DNA from 2 places in the Streptomyces sp. NPDC058308 genome. Region 1 is predicted to be linked to the other one. Evidence: predicted binding sites of a transcription regulator. Region 1 holds the regulator's gene; the other holds the start of a gene.
The links. The regulator HspR, encoded in region 1, represses chaperone genes until heat shock. The targets are predictions, from matches to a motif close to TTGAGNNNNNNNNNCTCAA.
Positions count from the first base shown of each region.

Region 1 (6,932 bases):
GCCCCGCGCGGTGTCCCGCAGATCGAGGTCTCCTTCGACATCGACGCCAACGGCATCATGCACGTGACCGCGAAGGACCTGGGCACGGGCAAGGAGCAGAAGATGACCGTCACCGGTGGCTCCTCGCTGCCGAAGGACGAGGTCAACCGGATGCGCGAAGAGGCCGAGAAGTACGCGGACGAGGACCACGCCCGCCGCGAGGCCGCCGAGTCCCGCAACCAGGGCGAGCAGCTCGTCTACCAGACGGAGAAGTTCCTCAAGGACAACGAGGACAAGGTCCCGGCTGACGTGAAGACCGAGGTCGAGACCGCCGTCGGCGAGCTGAAGGAGAAGCTCAAGGGCGAGGACACGGCCGAGATCCGCACCGCCACCGAGAAGGTCGCCGCCGTCTCGCAGAAGCTGGGCCAGGCCATGTACGCCGACGCCCAGGCCGCCGGTGCCGAGGGTGCCGCCCCCGGTCCCGACGCCGAGGCCAAGGCCGACGACGACGTCGTCGACGCCGAGATCGTGGACGACGAGAAGCCCGGTGACGCGAAGGGCGGCGCTGCCTGATGACCGAGGAGACCCCGGGTTTCGGCGACAGCGCCGAGAAGCCCGACGTCCCCTCTGGCGCCACCCCTGATGACGCCGCGCCGAAGGCTGCCGAGCCCTCCACCGAGGAGGGCGCGGCGGCCCCGGCCGGGGACGCGGAAAGCAACAAGACGTCCGCACAGGACGTGGGCCTGACCGCCCAGCTGGACCAGGTGCGCACCGCGCTCGACGAGCGCACGGCGGACCTCCAGCGGCTGCAGGCCGAGTACCAGAACTACCGCCGTCGGGTGGAGCGGGACAAGGTGACGGTGAAGGAGATCGCTTCGGCGAACCTCCTCTCCGAGCTCCTCCCCACCCTCGACGACATCGGCCGCGCCCGTGAGCACGGCGAGCTGGTGGGCGGCTTCAAGTCGGTGGCCGAGTCCCTAGAGACCGTCGTCGCCAAGCTGGGGCTGCAGCAGTTCGGCAAGGAGGGCGAGCCCTTCGACCCGACGATCCACGAAGCCCTGATGCACAGCTACGCACCGGACGTCACCGAGACGACGTGCGTCGCGATCCTGCAGCCGGGGTATCGCATCGGCGAGCGCACCATCCGCCCCGCGCGGGTGGCCGTCGCCGAGCCGCAGCCCGGCGCGCAGACGGTCAAGGGCGAGACGGCCGAGGGCGACGCCGCCGAGCCGGCCGAGCCGACGGACAAGGACAGCGGTGGCCCGGACGAGGGCTGACGTTGCACTGACGAGGGAGTACCGAAAGGGGGTACGTCGAGGATGAGCACCAAGGACTTCATCGAGAAGGACTACTACAAGGTCCTCGGCGTCCCCAAGGACGCCACCGAAGCCGAGATCAAGAAGGCGTACCGGAAGCTCGCCCGCGAGAACCACCCGGACGCCAACAAGGGCAACACCAAGGCGGAGGAGCGCTTCAAGGAGATCTCCGAGGCGAACGACATCCTCGGCGACCCCAAGAAGCGCAAGGAGTACGACGAAGCGCGTGCCCTCTTCGGCAACGGAGGATTCCGGCAGGGTCCCGGAGCCGGCGGCGGCTCGTTCAACTTCGACCTGGGCGACCTCTTCGGAGGCGGCGCCCAGGGCGGCGGTGGAGCGGCCGGCGGCTTCGGGGGCGGTCTCGGTGACGTCTTCGGGGGCCTGTTCAACCGCGGCGGCGCGGGTGCCGGATCCGGTACGCGTACGCAGCCGAGGCGCGGCCAGGACATCGAGTCCGAGGTCACGCTGAGTTTCACGGAGGCGGTGGACGGCGCGACGGTGCCGCTGCGCATGTCCTCCCAGGCGCCCTGCAAGGCGTGTTCCGGCACCGGCGACAAGAACGGCACACCGCGCGTGTGCCCGACCTGCGTCGGTACGGGCCAGGTCTCGCGGGGCGGGGGCGGCGGGTTCTCCCTCACCGACCCGTGCATGGACTGCAAGGGCCGCGGGCTGATCGCCCAGGACCCGTGCGAGGTCTGCGGCGGCAGCGGCCGCGCCAAGTCGTCCCGGACGATGCAGGTGCGGATCCCGGCCGGTGTCTCGGACGGGCAGCGCATCCGCCTGCGCGGCAAGGGCGCGCCCGGTGAGCGGGGCGGTCCGGCCGGCGATCTGTACGTGGTCGTGCATGTCGACGCCCACCCGGTCTTCGGCCGCAAGGGCGACAACCTCACGGTCACGGTGCCGGTCTCGTACCCCGAGGCGGCGCTGGGCGGCGAGGTGAAGGTGCCCACCCTGGGCGGCCCGCCCGTCACCCTGAAGCTGCCCGCCGGCACGCCCAACGGCCGTACGATGCGGGCCCGCGGAAAGGGCGCGGTCCGTAAGGACGGCTCCCGGGGCGATCTGCTCGTGACGGTGGACGTCGCCGTTCCGACGTCGTTGAGCGACGAGGCGAAGGAGGCCCTGGAGTCCTACCGCAAGGCGACTGCGGGCGACGACCCGCGGGCAGAACTGTTCCAGGCCGCGAAGGGAGCATGAGATGGACGGCCGTCGTCGACAGCCCGGACTGGGCAGGGCGTACCAACTCACCGACGAGACACCGGTGTACGTCATTTCGGTGGCCGCCCAGCTCTCCGGCCTGCATCCGCAGACCCTGCGTCAGTACGACCGCCTGGGTCTCGTCTCCCCGGACCGCACCGCGGGCCGGGGCCGGCGGTACTCCGCCCGCGACATCGAACTGCTGCGCACCGTGCAGCAGTTGTCGCAGGAGGAGGGCATCAACCTGGCCGGCATCAAGCGCATCATCGAGCTGGAGAACCAGGTCACCGCACTCCAGTCACGCGTCGCGGAGCTCACCGCGGCCGTGGAGGGCGCCGCCAGCGCCATGCAGCAGCGTGAAGCGGCGGTGCACGCCTCGTACCGTCGCGACCTCGTCCCCTACCAGGACGTGCAGCAGGCGAGCGCGCTGGTGGTGTGGCGTCCCAAGCGGGCGACCGAGCAGTAGGTTTCGGCGGATTCAGTACCCTGAGGCAGGGCCGGGAGGCGATGATCTCCCGGCCCTGCCTTGATGTCTGATGGGAACTACCCGGGGGAGTTGAGCCGAGCGTGGCCATGGTGGGGCTGTTCTGGATCGCCGAGGGCGATGTGTACGTGGGCGCGAAGCCGGCCGGGCTCGCCCCCGGGGTGCGGCTGACCCCGGAGGGCGTACTGGCCCTGGGTGACGGCCAGTCCGCCATGTGGCCGTGGGAGGACGTGCACGCGCTGACGGTCGACGACGTCCCGGTGAAGTCCCTGCGGCGGCACGTGAGCACGGCGGTCGACCTGGTCCTCACGGTCGGCCTCGGCGGCGGCGACGAGGCCCCCACGATGACGGTGCGGCTCGCGGCCCCCGACGGCGACACGAAACTGACGGCGTACACGGCGGCGGCGGTCGGCTACTCCCGAACGGAGTACGACCTCTCCCGCGCCCTGCTCTCCCGCCTCACGGAAGGCGCGGGCACCCTGATCACCACGCTGACGGCGATGGCGGACTGGGGCCGCCGCCACGAGGGCGGGTCGCCGCGGGCGGCGGAGCGGGAGAGGCTGTTGCGGGAGTGGGGTGCGGGGGTCTGAGGGGCGGGTGCCTCAGTGGTCCTGCCAGTGGTCCTGCCAGTGGTCCCGTCAGTGGTCCTGCTGGCGGGACAGGATTCCCGAGCGGTCGATGAGATAGCCGAGCTGGGCGCGGCTGCGGCTGCCCAGGGTGGCGGCCAGTTTGGCTATGTGGACGCGGGCGGTGCGGATGTTCATGCCGAGGCGGTCGGCTATCTCCGCGTCGGTGAGGCCTTCGACGAGGAGGCCGGCGACGGCGTGCTGGCGGGTGGTGACGCCGTTCTCGGAGGGTTCGGGGGCGGCCTGCGGCCACATGGGGGTGGCCAGGCGCCACAGCCGCCAGAACGTGGTGGCGAAGTACTCCACCAGGGCCGGGTGGCGGAGTTCGAGGGCGACGCTGCGGTCCCGGCTCGCCGGTATGAAGGCCACGGTGCGGTCGAAGACGAAGAGCCGGTCGGTGACCTCGTCGAGAGTGCGGGCCTCGGTGTCGCCGTCCAGTTGCTCGAAGTAGGCGAGTACGGGCAGGGAATGGCGCGTCGTGTGCTGGTAGAGGGTGCGCATGCGGCAGCCCCGGGTCAGGATCGCCTGGTCCCGGGGGAAGGCTTCGGCCAGGGTCTCGGGGGGCCGGGTGCCGCCGGGCTGGATCGCGAGGAACTCCTCCGTGACGTCGTTCATGGCCCGGTCTATGGCCGAGTTGATGCGGTCGAGGCCGTCGAGGACGGTGATGGTGGGCGCGCGGAGGCCCGAGTCGGGCTGTGCGTCGAGGCGGCGGGACGGTTCGGACGAGGCGCTGGGCCGGGCCTCGTGACAGTGCTGCTCCCTGATGCGGTCCTCCATGGTGCGAAGGAGCCGGGGCAGGGCGACGGCGGGGGCGGTGGGTTGCAGCCACTGCAGGCCGTCGAGGCCGGGCTGGAGGAGGCCGAGCTCCATGAGGCAGGGCGCCGGTTCGGTCTCGCTGTGGTGGATCCGGCCCTCGCGCACGGCACGGCTGTAGACGGAAAGTCCTGCCGTACAGAGCTCTTCGACGGCGTGCGGTGAGTGCTCCGTGGCCATGCGGGCCCCCTCCTGCCTGGTTGAAGCGTCGCGATTCTATGCAGGCGGGGACGGGGCGGGCCGGATGCCGTAGTTGAAGTGTCTGCTTCTGGACTGCGGCTTCTGCGCGTCTGGTGATGGGCGCCTGTGCCGTGCGCGCCGACCCGTGGAGAACACCGTCACCGATCTTGGCCGAGAATGCCCGACCGGCCGATCAGATAGCCGAGTTGGGCGCGGCTGCCGCTGCCGAGCGTGGCGGCGAGTTTGGCGATGTGGATGCGGGCGGTCCGGATGTTCATGCCGAGGCGCTCGGCGATGTCCGCGTCGGTGCAGCCCTCGACGAGGAGGCGGGCGATGTCGCGCTGGCGGGGGGTGACGCCGCTGCCCGCCGGGAGCGGGGCGCTGCGCGGATCCAGCGGGACGGCGAGGCGCCAGAGGCGCTCGAAGGCCGTCACGAAGTACTCGATGAGGACGGGGTGACGGATCTCCAGTGCCGCGGTGTGGTCCTTGTCCGCGGGGATGAAGGCCACGGTCCGGTCGAGCACGAAGAGGCGTTCGGGCACCTCCGCCAGCGTGCGGACCTCGGTGTCGCCGTCGAGTGTCTCGTGGTACGCGAAGACGGGTAGGGAGTGGCGCGTCGCGTGCTGGTAGAGGGTGCGCAGCCGGCCGCCTCTGGCGAGGACGCCGCGTACCTCCGACAGGAACTGGTCCAGTATCACCGGGGGCTGGACCCCGCCGGGCTGGATGGAGAGCATCTCCTGTCCGGGTCCCGCGCCGGAGCCGGGCCCGGACAGGGCGCGGCTCACCGCCTCCTGGATCTCGGGCAGTTCGCGCAGCACGGTGATGGCGCAGGGCGCGGAGCTCGGCACCGACCTGCGGGCCAACTCCATGAGCGGCTCGAACGCCGTGGCGAGGCGGGTCTCGCTGAGGCGTCGCGCGGCGATGCGCTGCTGGATGCCTTCGAGCAGCCGGGGCAGGGCTACCGCGGGCGGGGCCGGGAGGAGCCACCGCGGGTCGTCGGCGTCCGGGTGCAGCAGTCCGAGGGCGGCCAGACAGGGCAAGGGTTCGGCGTCCGCACGGGCCACGCGGTTCTCGCGCAGGGCGCGGGCGTAGAGCGCGGAACCGGCTTCGCAGAGTTCGTCGGGGCCGTGGGGGTGGGGCCCGGCGGTCACTTCGGGTGGCCCTGGTCGAGGATTCCCGACTGGGCGATGAGGTAGCCGAGCTGGGCGCGGCTGCCGCTGCCGAGGGCGGCGGCGATCTTGGCGATGTGGGCGCGGCAGGTGCGGACGTTCATGCCGAGGCGGCGGGCGATGGCCTCGTCGACGTGGCCATCGATGAGAAGTTTGGCGATGGAGCGCTGGACGCCGGTTATCCCGTCGGTCGAGGGCGCGTACGGTACCTCGTCGATCAGGGGAGTGGCCTTGCTCCACTGGTGCTCGAAGACCTTGGCGAGGTACTCGACGATCCCGGGGTGGCGCAGTTCCAGGGCGACCTGGCGGTCTTCGCGCGCGGGAATGAGAGCGACGGTGCGGTCGAAGATCATCAGTCGGTCGATCAGTTCCTCTAGGGTTCTGATCTGGACATTGCCCTTGGCCATGCGCGCCGCGTAGGCCAGGGTCCCCTGGCTGTGGCGGACGGTGTGCTGGTAGAGCGTGCGCATCGTGATGCCGCGGTCGAGTACCGTCTGTCCGCGCTGAAGTGCGACGGTGAGCGAGTCCTCGCTGCGGCCGCCGCCCGGCTGGGCGGTGAGGATTTCGAAGCTGCACTCGGCCGTGGCCCGCTCGATGGCGGCATCGATGTGCCGGCTGTTCTCCAGAACCGCGATCGAGGGGCTCGTCGGCTCGGACCGCGCGGTGATGGCCATGAATGGCTCGAAAATGTCTGTGAGCTGCACGGCGAGTCTCCGCCGGTCGCGGATCTCCCGCTCAAGGGGGTTGAGGCGCTGGGCGAGCGCGGCGGCGGGAGAAACCGGATGCAACCAGCCGCCGTCGTCCGGGTCGGGATGCAGCAGGCTGGATTCCAGGAGGCAGGGCGTGTTCTCGGCCTCGGAGCGGGCCAGGCGACCATTGGCCAGTGCATGGGCGTAGAGCCGCGAGCCCTCGTCACACAACGGCGTTGAGGGGTGAGGATGTGTCGGTTTGGTGCCTGTTGTTAGCAAATCTCCACCCCCCAGGGTCCTGAACGTGCAGGAACATGATGCATCGACCCTGTGGCTTTGACGTGCTCAATTGAGACATCGTCTCTAGAGCCGGGGGAGAGAAATCTACCAAGTGAGGACGAAGCCGATCATGTTTAAGCGCATGCTTCGCTCGGTGCTTGTCACCACCTTCTCCGTCGGGCTGGGCCTGGGCACGGTGACCA
Region 1 covers NZ_JBHVZA010000013.1:223,754-230,685, reverse strand. Annotated here, with positions in the region: gene dnaK (molecular chaperone DnaK) at 1-552, shown strand, start outside; gene grpE (nucleotide exchange factor GrpE) at 552-1,256, shown strand; gene dnaJ (molecular chaperone DnaJ) at 1,299-2,489, shown strand; gene ACFVYL_RS19940 (heat shock protein transcriptional repressor HspR) at 2,491-2,955, shown strand; gene ACFVYL_RS19935 (hypothetical protein) at 3,063-3,563, shown strand; gene ACFVYL_RS19930 (LuxR C-terminal-related transcriptional regulator) at 3,612-4,592, opposite strand; gene ACFVYL_RS19925 (LuxR C-terminal-related transcriptional regulator) at 4,751-5,743, opposite strand; gene ACFVYL_RS19920 (helix-turn-helix transcriptional regulator) at 5,740-6,729, opposite strand; gene ACFVYL_RS19915 (hypothetical protein) at 6,872-6,932, shown strand, end outside.

Region 2 (6,932 bases), on a different contig from region 1:
CACGCCCTGCTCTACCAGGCCGCCGCGCTCTGCCTGGCCTACCCCGACGACGAGTTCCACGAGCGGCTCCCCCTGCTCACGGCGGCCGCGCCCCCGGAGCTCGGCGGCTTCCTGGAGTACGCCACGACGGCCGGGCCCCGCGAACTCGCCGCGCACTACGTGCGGGTCTTCGACTTCAAGAACCGGCACAGCCTGTACCTGAGCTGGTGGCGGGACGGCGACACCCGGCGGCGCGGCATGGCCCTGGTGCGCTTCAAGGAGGTCTACCGCGAGCACGGCATGGAGTTCACCGGCGAAGAGCTGCCGGACTTCCTGCCCGCCGTCCTGGAGTTCTCCGCACAGGCGCGCCCGGTGCTCCTCACCGAGCACCGCAGCGGCCTGGAACTGCTGCGGATCGCGCTCGCCGACTGCGGCACGCCGTACGCGGCGGTCGTCGAGGCGGTCTGCGCGACACTGCCCGGCCCCTCGCCCAAGGACCGCGCCGAGGCGCTGGCCCTAGCCCGCTCCGGTCCGCCGCGCGAGGACGTCGGACTGCAGCCCTTCGCACTCATCGGGGAGCGACCCTCATGAAAACGCTGCTGTGGGGCGTGCTCCCCTACGTCGCCTTCGTCCTGCTCGTCGCGGGCATCATCTGGCGCTACCGCTACGACAAGTTCGGCTGGACCACCCGTTCCTCCCAGGTCTACGAGTCCAAGGTCCTGAACATCGCGTCGCCGATGTTCCACTACGGCATCCTCTTCGTGCTCGTCGGCCACCTGATGGGCCTGTTCGTGCCGGAGTCGTGGACGGACAAGGTCGGCCTCACCGAGAGCGCGTACCACAAGCTGTCGCTGTGGGGCGGCACCGCGGCGGGCGCGCTCGCCGTCCTCGGCATCCTGATGCTGCTCTACCGCCGGCGCACGAACGCGCCGGTGTTCCGCGCGACCACCGCCAACGACAAGGTGATGTACGTCGTGCTGCTCGCGGCGATCGTGATGGGCATGTGGGCCAAGCTCACCAACTCCGGCCTGGCGGAGGGGTACAACTACCGCGAGTCCATCGCCCCCTGGTCCCGCAGCCTGTTCACCCTCCAGCCGGACGTGGACCGCATGGTGGGCGTCCCGCTCACCTTCCAGATCCACGCGGTCATCGGCATGCTGCTCTTCGCGCTGCTGCCCTTCACCCGGCTCATCCACATGTTCAGCGCGCCGGTGCAGTACCTCTTCCGGCCGTACGTGGTCTACCGCACCCGGGACCCCAAGCGGGTAGGGGCGCGGCCCGACCGGCGGGGCTGGGAGCGGACGGGTTCCTGAACCCGCCCGCCCCCGTGCCACCTACGTATTACCGCCCTTGTTCCGGTCCTCCTCGTCCACGATCTCGGCGTCCACCACACCGTCCTCGGGGGCGGCCTCGGTGGGTGTCTGCTCCTGGGCGCCCCCGTCGGAGGCCGCGTACATCGCCTGACCCATCTTCTGGCTCACCGCGGCGAGCTTCTCCGCGCCGGTGCGCAGGGCCGCCGTGTCGTCGGCCCGGTCCTTGAGCAGCCCCTTCAACTCGTCGGCCGCGGCCTCCACTTCGGCCTTGGTGTCGGCGGGAACCTTGTCGCCGTTGTCCCGCAGGAACCGTTCCGTCTGGTAGACGAGCTGCTCCGCCTGGTTCCTGGTCTCCGCCGCCTCGCGGCGCCTGCGGTCCTCCTCCGCGTGCTCCTCGGCCTCCCGCACCATGCGGTTGATGTCGTCCTTGGGCAGCGCGGAGCCGCCGGTCACGGTCATGCGCTGCTCACGTCCGGTGGCCTCGTCCTTGGCCGAGACGTGCATGATCCCGTTGGCGTCGATGTCGAAGGTGACCTCGATCTTGGGGACGCCGCGCGGGGCGGGCGGCAGGCCCGTCAGGTCGAAGACGCCGAGCTTCTTGTTGTACGCGGCGATCTCCCGCTCGCCCTGGAAGACCTGGATGCCGACGGAGGGCTGGTTGTCCTCGGCGGTGGAAAAGGTCTCCGAACGGCGGGTGGGGATCGTGGTGTTGCGTTCGATGAGCTTGGTCATGATGCCGCCCTTGGTCTCGATGCCCAGGGACAGCGGGGTCACGTCGAGCAGGAGGACGTCCTTGACGTCACCGCGGATCACCCCGGCCTGCAGGGCGGCGCCGAGCGCCACCACCTCGTCGGGGTTGACCCCCTTGTGCGGGTCCTTGCCGGTGAGCTCCCTGACCAGATCCGTCACCGCGGGCATCCGCGTGGAGCCGCCCACCAGGATCACGTGGTCCACCGCGGACAGTTTGACGCCCGCGTCCTTGACCGCCTGGTGGAAGGGCTCCTTGCAGCGGTCCAGCAGGTCGGAGGTGAGCTCCTGGAACTGAGCGCGGGTCAGTTTCTCGGCCAGGTGCAGGGGGCCCTCCGCCGAGGCGGTGATGTAGGGCAGGTTGATGTCGGTCTCGCTCGACGAGGAGAGCTCGATCTTCGCCTTCTCGGCCGCTTCGCGCAGGCGCTGGAGCGCCATCTTGTCCTTGCCGAGGTCCACGCCGTGCCCGTTCTTGAACTGGCGCACCAGGTATTCGACGATCCGCTGGTCCCAGTCGTCGCCGCCGAGCTGCGTGTCGCCGTTGGTGGCCTTCACCTCGATGACGCCCTCGCCCATCTCCAGGAGCGAGACGTCGAAGGTGCCGCCGCCGAGGTCGAAGACGAGGACGGTCTCGTCGGCGCCCCTGTCGAGGCCGTACGCGAGGGCCGCCGCCGTCGGCTCGTTGATGATGCGCAGGACGTTCAGGCCGGCGATCTCACCGGCCTCCTTGGTGGCCTGGCGCTGGGTGTCGTCGAAGTACGCGGGGACGGTGACCACCGCGTCGGTGACGTCCTCGCCGAGGTAGGACTCGGCGTCGCGCTTGAGTTTCTGCAGGACGCGCGCGGACAGCTCCTGCGCGGTGTAGCGGGTGCCGTCCACGGAGCCGCTCTCCGGGAAGCGCCAGACGCCGTCGCCCATATGGCGTTTGACGGAGCGAGCGGTGCGCTCCACGTTGGTGACCGCCTGTCGCTTGGCGACCTCGCCCACCAGGACGTCGCCGTTCTTCGCGAAGGCGACGACCGAGGGCGTGGTGCGCGCGCCCTCCGCGTTGGCGACGACGGTGGGCTCACCGCCCTCCAGTACGGCCACCACTGAGTTCGTCGTGCCGAGATCGATCCCGACCGCACGTGCCATGGTTCAGTCCCTTCCGCCGCGAGCTCACGTCCCCCGTCTCCAGGTCTACTCCGTTCTCCATCACAAAACTTGAGCGGGTTCTTGTCAATGCCGCGTATGACAAAGCCGCCACCCCGGCGGGGGTGACGGCGTCGTCAACCTGCGTGCGCTCAGGCCAGCTTGGCCGAAAGCGTGATGGTCGTGCCCGCCAGGGCCTGGCTCACCGGGCAGCCGCCCTTCGCCTTCTCGGCCGCCTCGACGAAGGCGGCCTCGTCGATACCGGGCACGGTGCCCTCGACGGTGAGGTGGATGCCGGTGATGCCGGTACCCGGCTGCAGGGTCACGTCGGCGTTGGTGACCAGGCGGGTGGGCGGGTTGCCCGCGCCGGTCAGCGTGTGCGACAGCGCCATGGCGAAGCAGCTGGAGTGCGCGGCGGCGATGAGCTCCTCCGGGCTGGTCTTGCCGTTCGCCTCCTCGGCGCGCGACGGCCAGGACACCGCCTGCTCCCCGATGCCGGAGGAGTCGAAGGTGACGTTGCCCGAGCCCTCTGCCAGAGAGCCTTCCCAGACCGTGTGCGCGGAGCGCGTGGTTGCCACGATGCAGTTCCCTTCAGTGCGGTTGTGTGATCGGAGGTCCCGTCTCCGCCATCCGATCACACTCCGGGCGGAATCGGGGCACCAGTGGATCGTCGACCGGCCACGGCGTCGCCGGTACCGCGCGGCGCACGGCGATCTGCACAAACGTTACAGCTGGCACCGAAACGGATTTTCCGGATGGATCGATCGCGAGAGGGGTATGCAGGCAGAGGCCCGGAAGAACTCGGAGGGGTCCACGGGGAATTCCACGGGGAATCGGGGGCCCCGGCATCCCGGTGCAGGATGCGAAAGGGAGCTCATGTCTTTCAAGAACATCTTCGGCGGCGGCGAAAGCGGTGCCAAGTCCGCCGAAGAGTCCGCCCAGAAGGTCCATGAAAACATTCCGGGAGTTCACCCCGAAGAGGACGGCGTCGATCCGGAACTCTACGACGGAATTCCCGGGACCACGCGCGATCCGAAGATCGTGCGCGAGACGTCACCCGAGGCGCTCGGCATCATGAGCACCTTCCTCACGCCCCTGTTCCAGAACACGCGGACGGCGGCTGCCAAGCAGCAGGAGGCCAGCGAAGATCCCGCCTCGACGTCCGGCATGGCGTCGGCGACCAGGGACGAGGCGTTCAAGAAGGTGAAAGCGGAGATCAGGGAAGAGGACCGGCCGAAGATCAGCAAGGAGAGCGGTCCCAGAATCAGCGAAGAAGAGCGGGAAGCACTGCGGGAAGAGAACAGCAAATCGGCCGCCAACATCAAAAGGACGGACGACGGGACCACACAAAAAGAAGAGAAGTAGCCACCGTCATTTCGTCCGGTTCCGCCCTGCGAGGAGGCTGACGCAGCTGATGCTGGGCATCACCGCCTCGGTGAGCGGCTCGTTGACCACCGCCTTCAAGACGTCGTCCACGCTGAGCGGGGAAGTCGGCAGCCGGGTGGACGTCCTGGCGACGCAGCGACGCCAAGTGCGCAGGTTCGACTACGAATTCCCCGTCTCCTTCGGCGGATGGGTCGCGCTCTCCTACCCCGAGCCGGTGGAGGTCAAGGAGACCCGTCCGAACGGGCCACAGGCCCAGGAGCCCACGTACTCCGAGGTGCTCGCGTGGAAGCTCGGCGAGACCGGTACGGCCGCGGAGGCCTTCGACCTGACCGGCGAGGGCAAGCCCTTCCAGCAGAGAGGTGAGGCCGAGGTCGTCTCCACCCTCGCCGGGGTGCACGAGGTCTTCGAACTCGAAGGATTGCACCACGAGTTCAAGAATCACCCTCTCCACAAGGGCGGGAGCGAGGGGCAGCAGAGCACGAAGAGGGAGCCCGACGTGCTCGCCACCGGGCTGGGCACGGCCGACGGCCTCGCACTGGACCCGGCAGGGCAGAGGGCGTACGTCACCGACCGGTACAACGGCGGCAGGCTGTACAAGCTGGATCTCGCCGCCGACGGCGCCGAGGAATGGGTCCTGGAGAATCTGGGCGAAGTCAACGACGTGGCCCTGGACCTGCCGGGAAACAAGGCCTACGTCACCGACTACAGCGGAAGGCGCCTGTTCACGGTGGACCTGTCCGACCGTTCCGCCCCGCCGGTCGAGGTCGCCCATGGCATGTACGCGTACGGCCTCGCACTGGACCCGGCGGGCCACAAGGCCTACGTCAGCGACGTCGAGAACGGAAAGCTGATCGAGCTCGACCTGACCAGCACGCCGGCGCGGCGGCAACGCACCTGGGGCGTGCCGAGGGCCGCGGGTGTGGCGCTGGCCGCAGGCATGGCGTACATCGGCGAGTACGACCGCGGCGCGCTCTACGAGGTCGACCTGACGGCCGACGCCGGCACCGCTCCGCGACAGGTGGCCACCGGCCTCGGCAACAGCGTCCGCGTGGCGCTGGACGGCGCGGACCACGCGTACGTGTGCGACTCGGGCGGCGGCAGGGTGCACGAAGTCGTCGTGGCCGACGGCGAGACCAAGGGCCGTCACCGTGTGGTGGCCGAATCGCTCGGCACGGTCTGCGGCATCGCGCCGGCCCCCGGCGACGGCTGTCTGTACGTCAGCAACCGGCAGGGGAAACTGCTGCGTCTCACCGGCGTGCTGCCCGGCGCCCCGGGGACGCCGTAGGGCGGGCAGGGCATCGGGCGAAGGGGCATCGGGCGGGAAGGCCACAGTTGCTCTCCTCCCGCCCACCGCCCGGCACCTGCCCGTCGTCAGCGCTTGCGGGCCACCGCCCCGTACATGGCGATCGCCCGGTCGTCGACACCGTCCTGCAAGGGGCCGGGCCGCCACGTGTGGACCTGGGTGACGCCCGGGTCGACCAGATCCATCCCGTCGAAGAAGGACGTGGCGGTCGGCAGGTCACGCAGCACCATGGGCATGCCCTGCTGCGCGTACTCCTCGGCCACCCGGCCGACCTCCTCGGGCGCGAAGTCGGCGGTGCCGATCGTCAGCGCGAGGAAGCTGCCCGGTGGGAGCGGTTCGAGCAGCCGCTGGACCAGGCTCTGGTCGTCCGGCGGCAGGATGAAGTGCAGAATCCCGATGACCATCAGACCGACCGGCTCGTCCAGATCGATCAGCGCGCGGAACTCGGGGCTGTCCAGGATGGCGTCAGGATCGTGCATGTCGGCGTCGACATAGGCGGTCGCCCCCTCGGGGGAGCTCTGCAGAAGGGCGCGGGCGTGGGCCAGCACGATGGGGTCGTTGTCGACGTAGACCACGCGGGACTCCGGAGCCACGCCCTGCACCACCTCGTGCAGGTTGGGGGCGGTGGGCAGCCCGGTGCCGATGTCGAGGAACTGCCGGACGCCCTGCTCCTGGGCGAGGTATCGCCCGGCGCGGTGCATGAACCGCCTGTTCTCCAGCATGTGCACGGGCAGCGCGGGCCAGTGGCTGCACATGGCGTCGCCCGCCTCGATGTCGACGAGGTAGTGGTCCTTGCCTCCCAGGATGTAGTCGTACACCCGGGCCGAATGCGCAGTCGACGTATCGATCCGGCTCTCCGCGCTGTGCATGGGCAACTCCGCTCCTCGCCACCGACATTGAACTGCAGACGCTACGCCGTACGGGCCGGGTGCCGGCAGCCGGGAGGGGGCTTGGCACCACCCCCGGACCGGGGGAAAGGTTCCCGGTGGTCCGGGTCCTGGCACGATCCCCGCGCGCTCCCGTGCGGACAAGGATGGGAGATGTCGTCAACGGCCGCCGACCACCGGCACGCG
Region 2 covers NZ_JBHVZA010000001.1:430,763-437,694, forward strand. Annotated here, with positions in the region: gene narJ (nitrate reductase molybdenum cofactor assembly chaperone) at 1-570, shown strand, start outside; gene narI (respiratory nitrate reductase subunit gamma) at 567-1,292, shown strand; gene dnaK (molecular chaperone DnaK) at 1,314-3,173, opposite strand; gene ACFVYL_RS01595 (OsmC family protein) at 3,323-3,748, opposite strand; gene ACFVYL_RS01600 (hypothetical protein) at 4,047-4,535, shown strand; gene ACFVYL_RS01605 (hypothetical protein) at 4,585-5,841, shown strand; gene ACFVYL_RS01610 (SAM-dependent methyltransferase) at 5,928-6,728, opposite strand.
Region 2: dnaK (molecular chaperone DnaK) is a predicted target of HspR. The motif match lies at 3,243-3,261, and genes of this name have one in related genera.